DNA from 2 places in the Arthrobacter sp. P1_B3 genome. Region 2 is predicted to be linked to the other one. Evidence: riboswitches for the same ligand, from Rfam matches in the RefSeq annotation. Region 2 holds a riboswitch; the other holds the start of a gene.
The links. Region 2 has a riboswitch for glycine ahead of AC1D2F_RS21760 (aminomethyl-transferring glycine dehydrogenase). Riboswitches for the same ligand answer to the same signal wherever they lie in the genome.

Region 1 (4,659 bases), on a different contig from region 2:
ACGTGAGCGACTTTCCTACACGGCACCCTTACACGCTCGGCCTGTGGCAGAACCATATTGAGCGGATCCTGGCTGGCTGGATCGAGGAGCTGGGTGTGCCGGTCCATCGGGGGCTCGAGGTCGCCGGCTTTACCCAGGACGACAGCGGGGTCGACGTGCATCTCGCCGGCGGCGGGCCGATGCGCGCGCTGTACCTGGTTGGTGCCGACGGCGGGCGAAGTGCTGTCCGCAAGGCAGCCGGCATCGAGTTCCCCGGCTGGGATGCGACGAGGAGCAGCCTGATCGCCGAAGTGGAGGTGACAGAGGAGACGCCGGCAGGCATCCGCATCGACGAGGTGGGGATCCACGGGCTGCACCTTATGGAGGACGGACGAACCACGCGGGTGGTGGTGACCGAGAAGCAGCTTGGACCGGCTGCCGAGCCCACCCTGGCTGACCTCCGCAAGGCGCTGACCGAGGTCTATGACACGGATTTCGGGGTGCACACTCCGACGTGGATCTCGCGGTTCACCGACGCCACGCGGCAGGCCGCGGCCTACCGCAGCGGCCGCGTGCTGCTGGCCGGGGATGCCGCGCACATCCATGCTCCTTCGGGCGGGCAGGGGATCGGGCTCGGCATCCAGGACGCCGTGAACCTCGGCTGGAAACTCGCCCAGGTGGTCAAGGGTATTGCGCCGGACCGCCTGCTGGACACCTATCACGCCGAGCGGCACCCCGCCGGGGCCCGTGCGCTGAAGCACACGATGGCGCAGTCAATCATGCAGAGGGCCGACCCGCGCATCGGTGCGTTGGCCGACACGGTGGCCGGCCTGCTGACGATCGATGAGGCCCGGAAGCGGCTGGGCGGCCTCATCTCCGGCCTGGACGTCCGCTACGACCTCGGTGAGGGGCACCCGCTGCTCGGGCGCCGCATGCCCGATCTCGACGTCGTCACCGCCAACGGCCCGCGGCGCGTGTTCACCTTCCTGCACGATGCCCGTGCGGTGCTGCTCAACCTCGGCGCGCCGGGCAGCATCGACCCGGGGCCGTGGATGGATCGGGTGCAGTTGGTGGACGCCACGTACGACGGCGGGTGGGAGCTTCCGGTGATCGGTTCAGTCAATGCTCCTGCGGCCGTGTTGATCCGGCCGGACGGGCATGTGGCGTGGACGGGAGACGGGACTCGGCGGGGGCTGGAGGATGCGCTGGCCAGCTGGTTCGGGCCTGCGCGGCATTAACGTCCCAACGGTGGCCGTGACCGACGCGTATTTCCGTGCCGGTCCCCTTAGCAGGAGAGGTAGCCCGGCCTCTGCGGGTCTACAGTGCGTTTTCTCGTAGCGCCCTGCTGTAGTGCTCAGGGGTATTCCTGGTTGCGGCCGACACAACGAGGTGCCGCCGGCTCAGCCGGTGTGCGAAGTACCCCTCGTACGGCAGCACGATGACGGTGTCGATTCCGCTTTCCCATGCCGGGATGAGTTCTTGGAGACTTCGGGGTTCGGCATCGTGGGGAAATTTCGGGATCAGGCTTCGGTCCCAGGCTTGATAAGCCTCGCGGTCCAGACCTTCCCATTCATACCGTTGAGTCCAAAAGGGTGGGATCAAAGGATTCAACCCCTGACTGGCGTCCCCGGACTCGCGCAATTCCGCGGGCGTGGGATGGTGCGTTGGATCATCGATCGGGTACCAGCTCCAGGCCTGGTCCCATGACGTTTTCCAGCGCTTCTCCCACGTGGAGGCATCAGCCGATTCCGGCATCCGGGAATGACCACAGTCTGGTACGGGGCTTAGGGGCGGGATGTTGAGGTCGCCGGCCAGGGACCATGCCTGCCGGACAAACAGAAGGAGAGTCAGGTGGTGTGGATCGTCATTGACGCTGATCACCATGTCATGCGGCCACGGACTTTCCGGTTGCGGCGTGCCCCATTGCATTTTCGTTACCCCCAGTTCGAAGACAGCCCCCGGGGCCGAATTGCGTTCAGCGTCGCACCGACTTCACGCTCTGTAAACGGAGATCAGTTCGTTCGGGGCGTGCCCGGTCAGACGGTGTCGACCCAGTAGCGGCGTTTGCCGTTGCGGGTGTCCTCGTAGGCGCCGCCGTTCTTTTCGATGGTCGCCCGGGAGCCTGCATTATCCTCATCGCATGTGAGAAGAACCCGGGGGATTCCCAGTTCACGGGCAATCGGCAAGGCATCAGCCAGCGCCCTCGCTGCGTGGCCGCGACGCCTGGCGGAGGGCCTCACGCTGTAGCCGATGTGCCCGCCTTCGTTGAAGAGGAAGTCGTTCAGTTCGTGCCTGATGGCCAGTGAGCCAAGGAACGTGTCACCTTCCATGACCCACAAGTACGTGCAGGGCACATATCCTGGCTTCCGCGGGCTCTCCGGCCGAGCGTCATTGATGAGGGCGTCGACAAAGCGGCGGAACGACTGGGCATCTTTGAGTTCTTCCAGGGACCAGTCCTCCGCGCCCCCGCCGTCCCGGTGGGCGCCGTCAAATTCTGCGGATCCTTCCAGCCAGGAGGAGTGGTAGCTTGCGTCCGGAGCGATAAGGAGAGGCATCACGCGATCATATTCGAAGGGTTCGCGTTTCCCGTGGTGTCGGTCCGGGTGTGTAGGGTGCTGCCAGCGTCAGCGGACGGCAGGTCGTAGTAGCCCAACGGCCCGGGGGATGGACTTGTTCCTTGGCTGGCATTCGACGGCGGGGAGGCACCCCCGTGGTGCAGGAATCAGCGACTCAATTGAAATTAATTTTGCATCCTGCCCGGGAACCAGATAAATTGTGAGCTGTGTCACCGACCAGTGGCACGGCTTATGATCTGCGGCGGGAGAGTCCTGCCGGTACGTTCAGCAGGCGCCGTAGGAGCAAATCCTCCCCAGGAATCTCTCAGGCCCACGTACCGCCGCGGCAAGGCAACTCTGGAAAGCAGTCCGGGCAACCGGGCTCACCGACGGTGCAAGTGGCGCGCTGCAATCAGCAGGGCAAAACGGAAACTCTCAGGTCCAATACAGAGCGGGGAGGAACCCGAATCATCGTGGCGTTTTGATGCCACCTGAATTATGGAGTTCCTCTCATGACGGTTCAATCGTCCCCGTCCACCTTCGCAGATCGCCACATCGGCGCCCGCCGCCAGGCCGACATCGACACCATGCTCAAGGCCGTCGGCTACGACAGCGTTGATGGCCTCGTTGACAACGCGGTCCCCGATTCCATTCGCCAGGAAAAGCCCCTCACGCTGGACAGCGCCCTCAGCGAAGTCCAGGTGCTGGCCGAGCTGCGCAAGCTCGCCTCCAAGAACAAGACGGCCGTGCAGATGATCGGCCAGGGCTACTACGACACCGTCACCCCGCCGGTGATCCGCCGCAACATCCTCGAAGCCCCGGCCTGGTACACCGCGTACACGCCCTACCAGCCGGAGATCTCCCAGGGCCGCCTCGAGGCGCTGCTGAACTTCCAGACCATGGTCCAGGACCTCACCGCGCTCCCGGTCGCCAATGCGTCGCTCCTCGACGAGGCCACCGCCGTCGCCGAGGCCGTGCTCCTCATGCGCCGCGCCAACAAGAACAAGTCCGCGGCCGGGGCCAAGACCGTCCTCGACGCCGACTGCCTCCCGCAGACCATCGCCATTGTGCTGGGCCGCGCCGAAGCCCTGGGCTTCGAGGTGGAGGTCGCCGACCTCTCCAAGGGCCTGCCCGCCGGCGAGATCAACGGCGTCGTCCTGCAGCAGCCCGGCGTCTCCGGCCGGGTGTGGGACCAGTCCGGGGTGATCGCCGAGGCCAAGGAACGCGGCGCGCTGGTCACTGTGGCAGCGGACCTCCTGGCCCTGACCCTGATCACCCCTCCGGGCGAGCAGGGTGCTGACATCGCCGTCGGCTCCACCCAGCGCCTGGGCGTGCCGCTGTTCTTCGGCGGCCCGCACGCCGCCTACATGGCGGTGCGCGAGGGCATGGAACGCACGCTCCCCGGCCGCATCGTCGGCGTCTCCAAAGACAACGCCGGCGTGCCGGCGTACCGCCTGGCCCTGCAGACCCGCGAGCAGCACATCCGCCGCGAGAAGGCCACGTCCAACATCTGCACCGCGCAGGCACTGCTGGCCATCGTGTCCTCGTTCTACGCCGTCTACCACGGCCCCGACGGGCTGAAAGCCATCGCCGAGACCGTCCACAACAACACCCGCGCCCTCGCCGCCACGCTGAAGATCGCCGGCCGCGAACTGGCGAGCGACTCCTTCTTCGACACCCTCACGGTCCGCGTGCCCGGCAAGGCCGCCAAGGTCATCGCCGCCGCCGGGGCCCGGGGCATCAACCTGCGGCTCATCGACGCGGACACAGTTGGCGTGTCCGTCGATGAAACCACGACGCCGGAGGTCCTCGCCGCGGTCGTCGTCGCCTTTGGCGCCGGTCCGGTCCTGGAGGCCAAGGGCTTCGAGCTGCCCGAGACAGTGCTGCGCACCTCCGACTTCCTGCAGCACCCGGTCTTCAACACGCACCGTTCCGAAACCCAGCTGCTGCGCTACATCCGCCGCCTCTCGGACCGCGACCTCGCCCTGGACCGCACCATGATCCCGCTGGGCTCGTGCACCATGAAGCTGAACGCCACGGCCGAGATGGAAGCCATCTCCTGGCCGGAGTTCGCCTCCATCCACCCCTTCGCCCCGGACTCCCAGACCGAGGGCTGGCGCGAGCT
Region 2 (10,212 bases):
ATGTAGGCGGCGTGCGGGCCGCCGAAGAACAGCGGCACGCCGAAGCGCTGGGCGGAGCCGACGGCGATATCCGCACCCTGCTCGCCCGGAGGGGTGATCAGGGTCAGGGCCAGGAGGTCCGCGGCCACAGTGACCAGCGCGCCGCGTTCCTTGGCGTCGGCGATCACCGCGGTGTGGTCCAACACGCGGCCGGAGACGCCCGGCTGCTGCAGGACGACGCCGTTGATGACGCCCTCGGGCAGGCCCTTCGAGAGGTCCGCGACCTCGACCTCGAAGCCGAGGGCTTCCGCGCGGCCCTTGACGATCGCGATGGTCTGCGGGAGGCAGTCGGCGTCGAGGACGGTCTTGCCGTCGTGCGCCGTCTTGTTCTTGTTGGCGCGGCGCATCATCAGCACGGCCTCGGCGACGGCGGTGGCTTCGTCCAGCAGCGATGCGTTGGCGATCGGCAGGCCGACGAGGTCCTGGACCATGGTCTGGAAGTTCAGCAGGGCTTCGAGCCGGCCCTGGGAGATTTCCGGCTGGTACGGCGTGTACGCGGTGTACCAGGCCGGGGCTTCGAGGATGTTGCGGCGGATCACCGGCGGGGTGAGCGTGTCGTAGTAGCCCTGCCCGATCATCTGCACGGCGGTCTTGTTCTTCGCTGCCAGCTTGCGCAGCTCGGCGAGGACTTCCACCTCGCTGAGGGCGGCGGCGAGCGCGAGATCGGAGTCCTGACGGATGTCCTTCGGAACGGCGGTGTCCACCAGGGCGTCGACGGTGTCGTAGCCGACAGCCTTCAGCATGGCGTCGACGTCGGCCTGGCGGCGCGCGCCGATGTGCCGGTCAACGAAGGACGTGGAGGCTGGGGTAACAGTCACAAGGAACTCCATAACTCAGGCGGCGCAGGGTACGCCACATTGATTCGGGTTCCTCCCCGCTCTGTATTGGACCTGAGAGTTTCCGCGAAGCCTGCGTTTCAGGGGCTCCGCTTGCACCGTCGGTGAGCACAGCATGTCCGGGACACGCCTGCTACTTTCCAGAGATGCCTTGCCGCGGCGGTACATGGGCCTGAGAGATTCCTGGGGAGGGTTTGCTCCTACGGCGCCTGCTTGTACCTACTTGCAGGACTCTCCCGCCGCAGATCAAAGGCGTATTCAGTTGGGTGATTAATCGTGGGTGACAACAGTCACAGCTCCCATTCTCCTATGCCGGGCGCGCGTCCGCAAACTCCCTGCCAGCCGCCGACCCAGGTTACGGGCGACAAGCCGCCCCCGGGTGCGTCCGCCAACACGAGTTCGCCGGACAGCGGCCAGGTCGCCGCAACTTTGCGGCGAACTCGCACGCTTCCGGCGAGTTCGGCGGGGTGGGCGGGAGCGGGCGGGGTGGGCGGGAGCGGGCGGGGTGGGCGGGAGCGGGCGGGAGCGTCAGCGGCGCAGCTTCTCGACGGCGGCCAGCAGGCTCTCGACGTCCGCTTCGACCTCCGGAAGCGGCCCGCCGGGGCCCCGGCCCAGCATGGCGTTGAAGTACAGCCCGTCCCCCATGTACAGGACGGCCTTCGCCATGGCGGGTCCGACGTCGGCCGCCAGCAGTTCCAGCCAGCTCGCCTGGGCGGCGGCGAAGCGGCGGAGGGTCTCCCCGTGCGCCACCTCGGCGAGCCGCGTGGCCGCCACGAAGACCCGGTCCATGGGCGTGTCCGCCCACACCGAGGACCTAATGAAGTACGCCGCCGCCCCTTCGGGGGCCGCCGCCATGGCGGCAACATCCGCAGCCAGATGCCGGTCCAGCCGTTCCAGCAGGACCGCGATCATCGCCTCCTTGGTCGGGAAGTGGTAGAGCAGGCCGCCCTTGGAGACGCCGGCCCGGCGCGCGACGGCGTCCAGCGTCGCGGCGCGTTCACCGACTTCGATGAGCAGGGATTCGAAGGCATCGAGGACGGCCTCGCGGGCGACGGGTTTCCTGGGCATGCCTCCCATCATGCCTGCCCAGCCCTTCATTTCTTAACTGTACCGTCCAGACGGTATAGTTATGTCCTATGAGCATTTCATCGATCACCGCAGCCACCAGCATCCCGGCGGCCACCGGCCCCCGGGCACCGTGGCGCGACTGGGTGGCGCTGGCCCTGCTAATGTTCCCCGTCCTGCTCGTGGCCGTGGACAACACCGCCCTGACGTTTGCCCTGCCGGCCATCGCCACCAGCCTGTCCGCTTCCGGCGTCCAGCTGCTCTGGATCGTCGACGCCTATCCCTTGGTCCTGGCCGGACTGCTGGTCGCTATGGGCAGCCTCGGCGACAGGATCGGACGGCGCCGCCTGCTCTTCGTGGGCAGCGCGGGTTTTGCCGCGGTTTCGGCCGCGACGGCGTTCGCACCGAGCGCCGAATGGCTGATCGCCGGCCGTGCCGGGCTTGGCCTGTTCGGCGCCATGCTCATGCCGTCCACTCTTTCCCTGATCCGCAATATCTTTCCGCAGCCCAACCGGCGCAGGCTGGCCGTGGCGATCTGGGCCGCCGGCTTCTCCGGCGGCGCCGCCCTCGGCCCGATTGCCGGCGGCTGGCTGGTGGAACACTTCTGGTGGGGCGCCGTCCTGCTGGTCGCAGTGCCGATCATCCTTCCTCTCCTGGTGCTCGGTCCGGCGCTGATACCGGAATCCCGCGACCCGAACCCCGGCCGCGTGGACGTGCCCAGCATTGTCCTGTCCCTGCTGGTCATGGTGCCGGTCGTCTACGGGATCAAAACCCTCGCCACCCACGGGCCCGCACCAGAGGCCTTCGCGAGCATTGGAGCCGGCCTGCTCATGGGCTACGTGTTCATCCGGCGGCAGCGGGCACTTGCCCGCGGGGAAGGTACGGCGCCGATGCTCGATGTCAGCCTCTTTGGCAACCGGATCTTCAGCACGGCCATCATCGCCAACGTCCTGGCGCTGTTCTCCTTCAACGGCTTCATCCTGTTCCTGGCACAGCACCTGCAGCTGGTCGAGGGCCAGTCCCCCTCGGCTTCCGGAGTCGCCATGGTCCCGGCCCTCATCGCCACTGTCGTGGCGGGGCTGCTCGTGGTCCCGCTGGTGCGCAAGGTGCGGCCAGGCTTTGTTGTGGCCGGCGGGCTGCTGCTGAGCGCGGCGGGCTATTTCCTGGTGGCGTTCGGCGACCACAGCCATGGCCCGTCTCTGCTCCTGGCCGCGCTGCTGGTTCTCTGCCTGGGGGTGGGCGCCGCGGAGACGATTTCCAATGACCTGATCCTGGGTGCGGCGCCTGCCGACAAGTCGGGGGCCGCCGCCGCCATCTCCGAGACCGGCTATGAAGTGGGGTCTCTGCTGGGCACGGCGATCCTCGGCTCGATCCTGACGGCTTCCTATCAGGGCAACCTCCGGCTCCCCGAGGGGGTGTCCGGGCTCGTCCCGGCAGAGGCCACCAGCCAGGCGGGTGAAACCCTCGCCGGCGCGGTGGAGCTCGCCCACATGCTTCCGGCTCCCCTGGCGGAGGCAGTGACGGCTGCCGCGCGCACGGCGTTCGACTCCGGCGTCCACGTCACGGCGTCAATCGCGCTGGTCCTGATGACCGGGGCCTGCGTCCTCGCCGCCATTGTCCTGCGGACGGTGCCGAAGGCCAAATAGCTTGGACAGCAGCGTCCTGCGCCGGAAGAAATCCGGCGCCGGACGCTGCTGGTTTAGGGTCGGACCGGTGGGAGCCGGTCCCTACTTGTCCTCCGGAGTGGTCACGCTGGCGTTTGCCCGCATGGTCTCGGCATTCACCATCCAGGCATACTGCTCAAGCTTGGCAATGAAGGCGTGCAGGAGGTCGGCGGTGGTGGGGTCTTCCTCATCAACTTCATCGTGAACTTTGCGCATCGTGCCGACGGCCGCCTCGAGGGCCGCGACAATCCGTTCGATGGCGTCCTTCGTGTTGATCAGGCCCGCGGGGAACTCGGCGAGTGCGGTGGACTTGGAAACCGTGGAACTGCGGCCGTCCGGCAGGGCGTGGAGGGCGCGCATGCGCTCGGCGAGATCGTCCGCGAACTCCCGGGCGGCGTCGACGATCTCGTCCAGCTGGAGGTGGAGGTCCCGGAAGTTAGTCCCGACGATGTTCCAATGCGCCTGCTTGCCCTGAACGTGGAGTTCGATCAGGTCCACTAGGACCGCCTGCAGGTTGGCCGTCAGTGTAGGTGTCGCTTTCATGCATCCTCCTCAATAGAACCGGTACCGTGCGGGCCGCGCGCACCATTTGCTGGCACCGCGGCCGATGCTTCCGACGCTACCGCAGGGCAGCGACGGGCCGCGACGGTTCGGGGAGGAATTTCTCGGTCAGCTTACTAAGTCGGCTTACTAACCGTTTCGGGAAGCTGAGACTGCCCCGTTCCTATGTTCCGTTAGGCACGGGCGAGGGAGAGATTCTTGACGCTGTCTGCCCCCTCTTCGCGGGACAGCAGGACCTCCCTGCGGGTCTCTTCGGCGCAGCGGACCATCTGGTCAATGCTTTCCTGCGAACAACGCCGACAGGCCTGCGCCGTCGTCGTAGGGGGCGTCAGTCCGGACCACGTTTAGCGGAAAGCCGGGGTGTTCTCCTCCGTACCGTCGGCAGGACCGGCCGCTTCGTTAGGCGCCGTGGTGACGGGCCGGTTCCGCAGGGGCGGCCGACGTGGGCCAGAATCCCCATGCCAAGGCTGTTGCGCGGTATTAGGGTGGGAGCTGACGGGGCCACGCGGCCCGCCCCGTTGGACGCCTGCTCTGTTGCAGTTCGTCCCTTGCAGTTGGTCCATTGCCAGGAAACGACGGCCGTCCGCCTCGTCAGGAAGGCCAGCCATGGTGCCATTTCCCGCTCTGGAGCAGCCGTTGAACCCGTTTCCCCGCTATGAAGCCATGCGGGACAGTGAACCCGTTTTCCAGGATCAGGAGACCGGGGTGTGGCATGTGTTCCGCTACGATGACGTGCAGCGGGTCCTGTCCGAGCACGCCACGTTTTCTTCCCGGATCGGCGGGGACAACCCCTCCGAAACGGGCCAGCTCTTCGCCGCCAGCCTGATCAACACGGACCCGCCCAGGCACCGCCAGTTGCGTTCCCTGGTGTCCCAGGCGTTCACGCCACGGTCAGTGGAAGCGCTCGGCCCGCGCATCTCGGAACTCACCGACGAGTTGCTGGACCCGGTAGTTGCTGCCGGTTCCGCGGACCTGATCGACCAGCTGGCCTATCCGCTGCCGGTCATCGTCATCGCGGAGCTGATGGGCATCCCGGCCGCGGACCGGGACCGGTTCAAGCAGTGGTCCGACGTGATCGTGAGCCAGACCCGCCCCGGCGCCGACGAGTCCGGCCACATGGCCGCACACCGGGAAATGGCGGAGTACTTCATGGGCATGATCGAGCAGCGGCGGCGCCAGCCGGGCCATGACCTCATCAGCGCGCTCCTCGCGGCCGAGATCGACGGGCAGAAGCTCAGCGCCATCGAGCTGCTCGGATTCTGCGCCCTTCTGCTCGTTGCCGGCAACGAGACCACCACGAACCTGATCGGCAATGCGGTGCTGTGCTTCACCGAAGCGCCGGGCACGGCGGAACGCCTCATCGCCGAGCCTGCCCTGCTCCCGCAGGCGATCGAAGAGGTGCTGCGCTACCGCTCCCCCGTCCAGTCCATGTACCGGATCTCCGCCGTCGACACGACCGTGCGGGGCCTGCCGATCCCTGCGGGGTCGCCGATCGTGGCGTGGATCGGCTCGGCGAACCGTGACGCGGAGCAGTTCCCGCACCCTGACGTGTTCGACGTCGGACGCTCACCGAACCGTCACCTCGCCTTCGGCCAGGGCATCCACTTCTGCCTCGGCGCTCCCCTGGCCCGGCTCGAGGCCAGGATCGCGCTGCAGGCCGTGCTCTCCCGGCTGCCCGGCTTGGCCGTGCGACCCGGGGCGCAGCTGGAGCGGATGGAAAGCACGATCGTCTACGGAGTGAAACAGCTTCCCGTGTCCTGGCTGGCTGCCTGACGGCGAGCGCCGCCTCCGTTGCCCTATCAGTTGTGGCTGCTACGGATTGACTTTGCCGTCCGAATGACAGCCGTAACTGATAGGGCAACGCGGGGCGCTAGCGTTTCCACCGGAAGGGTGTGCCTCCGGTCCATTTCGACACCTAGGGGCACCTCGCTCCGAGCGCGTCGAACCACCTAGGAGTCGAACTGCCCAGGAATGGGCTGCTCGCACGCCCAACTGTCCTGTCAGTCGAAAAAGTACGCGGGTTGGCGAGGTGGACAACTGCATCATCGGCAAGAGCGCAGCGCATTGGTCGCAGCGCACGAAATGCTCCTGATCCACCGTGATGCCACCAAAGGCCTTGAGTTCGCAAGTCGCGCAACGCGCCGCGTTGCTCTGCCGCCCCGGCCATCACCAGAAGTGCGCCACGTCCACCACTAGCCGTGACCCGGTGCCCGGCCCGGACAGGGACAGGACCCGGAACGGCAGCCGCGCGCGGACCCCCAGGCCCAGGCTGCTGTACCCTTCGAAGCTGCCCGCCCACGCCACTTGCCGGAACGTCTGGTAACCGGTCACGTCCGCCAGTTCGCCCTTGTTCGCCGGGTTGTAGGTGGGATTGCCGGCGTCGTCGTATGCGGGCGCATTGACCGTGAGCTGGATGAAGGCCTGGCCCCGCAGCGGGATCGGCAGGCCGGACCCGTCCTGCACCACCTCGGGCACGTAGCGGACGGCGTAGCCGGCCACGGGGCCGTTGAGGTCGATGACCAGCCGGTCAAAACAGTAATGCTGACCGGTCCGCACATTCACCACCTTGGCCTGGCTCATGGCCGGATCCGTTTTGACCAGCGAACCCCAGACCAGGCCGCAGTACGGGTCCGCGGCTGCCGGAGCCGGCGCAAGCACCCCGAGACCGGCGGCCATCAGCACTGCCGCGAGCAAAGCGTGGATCTTCTTCAACTGGGTCTTCTTCAACTGGGTCCTCTTCAACCCCGCCACCCCCTGGTGCTGCCCGAGCCCTTGCTGGCCAAACAGTCAGCGCAGGTCAGACGCTTCCAGCGTAGGCGGCCCCGAACCGGCGGGCGAGGTCCTCATCCGTTTCGGCGCCCAACCGTTAAAGTGGCCCGTTGCTGGTCACGGACGGATTGCACGGACACATCCCGCCAGGTTCCTTCACGAACAGATAACGCCGGCAGCCGCGGGCCACGCCAGGAACGGCGAAGCGCCGGCACCCCCGAGGGTCCGGCGCTTCGTGCGGCCTTGGTGTTGCTGAAAAATTCTTAGCCTTCGCAGTCGCGGCAGTACTTCATGCCGTTCTTTTCAAGGGCCACCTGGGACCTGTGCCGGACCAGGAAGCAGGAGGAGCAGGTGAATTCATCGGACTGCTCCGGTACAACAATGACCGTCAGCTCTTCGCCGGACAGGTCCGCACCCGGAAGATCGATGCCTTCAGCGGTGTCGTTCTCGTCGACGTCGATCACAGCAGTCTGCGCGCCGCCGCCGCGGGACGCCTGCAGGGCCTCCAGCGACTCAGCGGGAGACTCTTCTTCTGTCTTACGTGGGGCGTCGTAATCGGTAGCCATATCGGGGTTCACTTTCGTTGCTGCGCAGCGCCATTTCAGGCACCTCAGTGAAGCAGTTTAGGACATTATGCATGGAGTTGAGGAATAGTGTGGCCAATCAGACACAATGAGTCGGACGGGGCGCGGAAGCCCGGGTCGGCGGCCCCGGGACGCCCCGCGTCCGCGGCCCGCGGTGGGCAGTTCAGGCGACCGGCCAGACCACCAGCGTCTGCCACTTCGCCGGGTCGGGCTCGGCACCGGGATCGGTGAGGTAGTACTCCCACATGGCTTCCCCGGGGCTCGCACCGTCCTGCCGCATCCGCGCCATGATCGCGCCGTAGGTCTGCTGCAGTGATTCGTAGGGCCCGATGTGCATCGCCTCGTAGGCCCGGCCTGCGGGGAGTGCCCCGGCGATGACCTCAGTGTCCGCGCCGCTTGGGTTCGTGAAAGGTGCGGCGAGAGGGAACCCCGCCTCCACGTCGACGACGTCGGTCGGTTTGCCCCGGTACAGCGCGAACGGGGGTCCGGCCAATTGGACATGCTGATCCTGCACCGCACCCATGACGGCGCCGAAGGCACGGCCGAAAAAGTCGCGCAGCGCATTCATCGGGACAGTCTCACGCACCACTGCAGTCGGCTGTTCCTTGAGTTGGGCGGGCTTGATGTCCGGAGCCGCCCCGGGGTTCGTTGGAGTCATACGCCCAGACTCTGCCGCGCCCAATCCGCGGTCTAGGGCCTTACGGCCCGCGCCCACGGAGCGGCCTGCGGCGTGTTCGCCCGCACGTCCGGACTCGGCGCACGTACTACCGCGAATAAATAAATGAACTTTATTCATATTAGGCCTTGCCCGGCGCGACCATCGCCTAAATACTAAATGAACAACGTTCATTTATGTGACGCCCGTCTCACTGGAGTAGCCATGATCGAAATCACGTCCCTCGACACCCCGCCCTCCCTCGCCCGCACCACGTCGTCCCGAAGTGCATCGTCCAGCCGGCCAGCACTGCGGGTCGGCGTCGTACAGCACCGCTGGCATCCTGACGCCGCGGCCCTGCACGCGGAACTGGACGAAGGCATCGGGCGGGCCGCCCGGTTGGGAGCCGCCGTCGTCTTCCTGCCCGAGCTCACACTGTCCCGGTACCCCGCGGATACGCTTCCCGAAAACGACACCACCCGGGCCGGGGCCCCGCGCCCGCGGCCCTCGGACATCGCCGAGGACCTGTTCACCGGCCCCACGTTCCGGTTCGCGGCGGACGCGGCCCGCCGGCACGGAATCTGCGTCCACGCTTCGCTGTACCAGAAGGCGGAGAACCCGGACGGTTCCGACGACGGCCTGGGCCTGAACACTGCCATCCTGGTCTCCCCCGAAGGCGAACTGCTGGCACGCACGCACAAGCTGCACATCCCCGTCACAGCCGGCTACTACGAGGACAAATTCTTCCGCCAGGGCCCGGACGGCGACGATGCTTACGAGGTCCATTCCCCCGCCGAGCTCGGCGGCGCACGGTTGGGCATGCCCACCTGCTGGGACGAATGGTTCCCGGAGTTGGCGCGGATTTACTCCCTCGGCGGGGCAGAACTCCTGGTCTACCCCACCGCCATCGGCTCCGAGCCGGACCACCCGGACTTCGACACCCAGCCGTTGTGGCAACAGGTCATTGTGGGCAACGGCATTGCCAACGGGCTGTTCATGGTGGTCCCCAACCGCTGCGGCAGCGAAGGCACCCTGAACTTCTACGGCTCCTCCTTCATCTCCGATCCCTACGGCCGGATCCTCGCGCAGGCACCACGGGACGAATCCGCGGTGATAGTGGCGGACCTCGACCTCGACCAGCGCCGTGACTGGCTCACGCTCTTTCCCTTCCTGGCCACGCGCCGCCCGGACACCTACGCGCGGCTGACCGAACCGGTACGCGCCGATGCCCCGCTCGGCCTCGACGCCTATGAGCCCACTGCGTATGAGGCCACCGCGTATGAGGCCACTGCGCAGAAGGTCACGGCATGAGCGCCTGGCGGATGCCGTCCGAAACGGCACCCCAGGACCGTGTCTGGATGGCGTTCCCCACCGGCGGCTACACCCTGGGCGAAACAGAGGCAGAAGCCCACGCCGCCCGCTCCGTCTGGGCCGCCGTCGCGAACGCCGTTGTGGAATTCGAACCGGTCACCATGCTGGTGGCGCCGGCGGATGTGGAGACCGCCGCCCGCTACCTCCACCCGGACATCGAGGTGGTCACCGCCGCCTTGAACGACGCCTGGATGCGGGACATCGGCCCCACGTTCGTCCTGGACGACGGCGGCCGGCTCGGCGCCGTGGACTGGGTGTTCAACGGCTGGGGCGGCCAGGGCTGGGCGGCCTGGGACAAGGACTCGCTCGTGGCAGCTGCCGTCGCGGCACGCTCGGGGGCCAGCCACCTCGTCTCGCCCCTGGTGAACGAGGGCGGCGGCATCCACGTCGACGGCGAAGGAACGGTCCTCGTCACCGAGACGGTGCAACTGGATCCGGGCCGGAACCCGGGGCTCAGCAAGGCCGACGTCGAGGCCGAACTGGCCCGGACCCTGGGCACCAGCCACGTGATCTGGCTTCCCCGCGGGCTGACCCGGGATTCGGAACGGTTCGGCACGCGCGGCCACGTCGACATCGTCGCGGCCATCCCGTCTCCGGGCACCTTGCTGGTCCACTCCCAGCAGAACCCGGCACACCCCGACTTCGAGGTCAGCCGGGACATCATCAGC

Region 1: another riboswitch for glycine. It lies ahead of gcvP (aminomethyl-transferring glycine dehydrogenase); the one in region 2 lies ahead of AC1D2F_RS21760 (aminomethyl-transferring glycine dehydrogenase).

What each region holds. Positions count from the first base shown of each region.
Region 1 is NZ_JBFTZV010000037.1:3,591-8,249, reverse strand. Features, by position in the region: gene AC1D2F_RS22300 (FAD-dependent monooxygenase) at 1-1,217, shown strand, start outside; gene AC1D2F_RS22295 (hypothetical protein) at 1,297-1,863, opposite strand; gene AC1D2F_RS22290 (GNAT family N-acetyltransferase) at 2,016-2,534, opposite strand; glycine riboswitch at 2,788-2,885, shown strand; glycine riboswitch at 2,887-2,994, shown strand; gene gcvP (aminomethyl-transferring glycine dehydrogenase) at 3,047-4,659, shown strand, end outside.
Region 2 is NZ_JBFTZV010000033.1:27,562-37,773, reverse strand. Features, by position in the region: partial or broken gene AC1D2F_RS21760 (aminomethyl-transferring glycine dehydrogenase) at 1-869, opposite strand, end outside; glycine riboswitch at 909-1,024, opposite strand; glycine riboswitch at 1,026-1,124, opposite strand; gene AC1D2F_RS21755 (TetR/AcrR family transcriptional regulator) at 1,404-1,943, opposite strand; gene AC1D2F_RS21750 (MFS transporter) at 2,012-3,586, shown strand; gene AC1D2F_RS21745 (Dps family protein) at 3,668-4,147, opposite strand; gene AC1D2F_RS21740 (cytochrome P450) at 4,772-5,938, shown strand; gene AC1D2F_RS21735 (AMIN-like domain-containing (lipo)protein) at 6,332-6,877, opposite strand; gene AC1D2F_RS21730 (DUF4193 domain-containing protein) at 7,198-7,500, opposite strand; gene AC1D2F_RS21725 (GyrI-like domain-containing protein) at 7,682-8,176, opposite strand; gene AC1D2F_RS21720 (nitrilase-related carbon-nitrogen hydrolase) at 8,399-9,484, shown strand; gene AC1D2F_RS21715 (agmatine deiminase family protein) at 9,481-10,212, shown strand, end outside.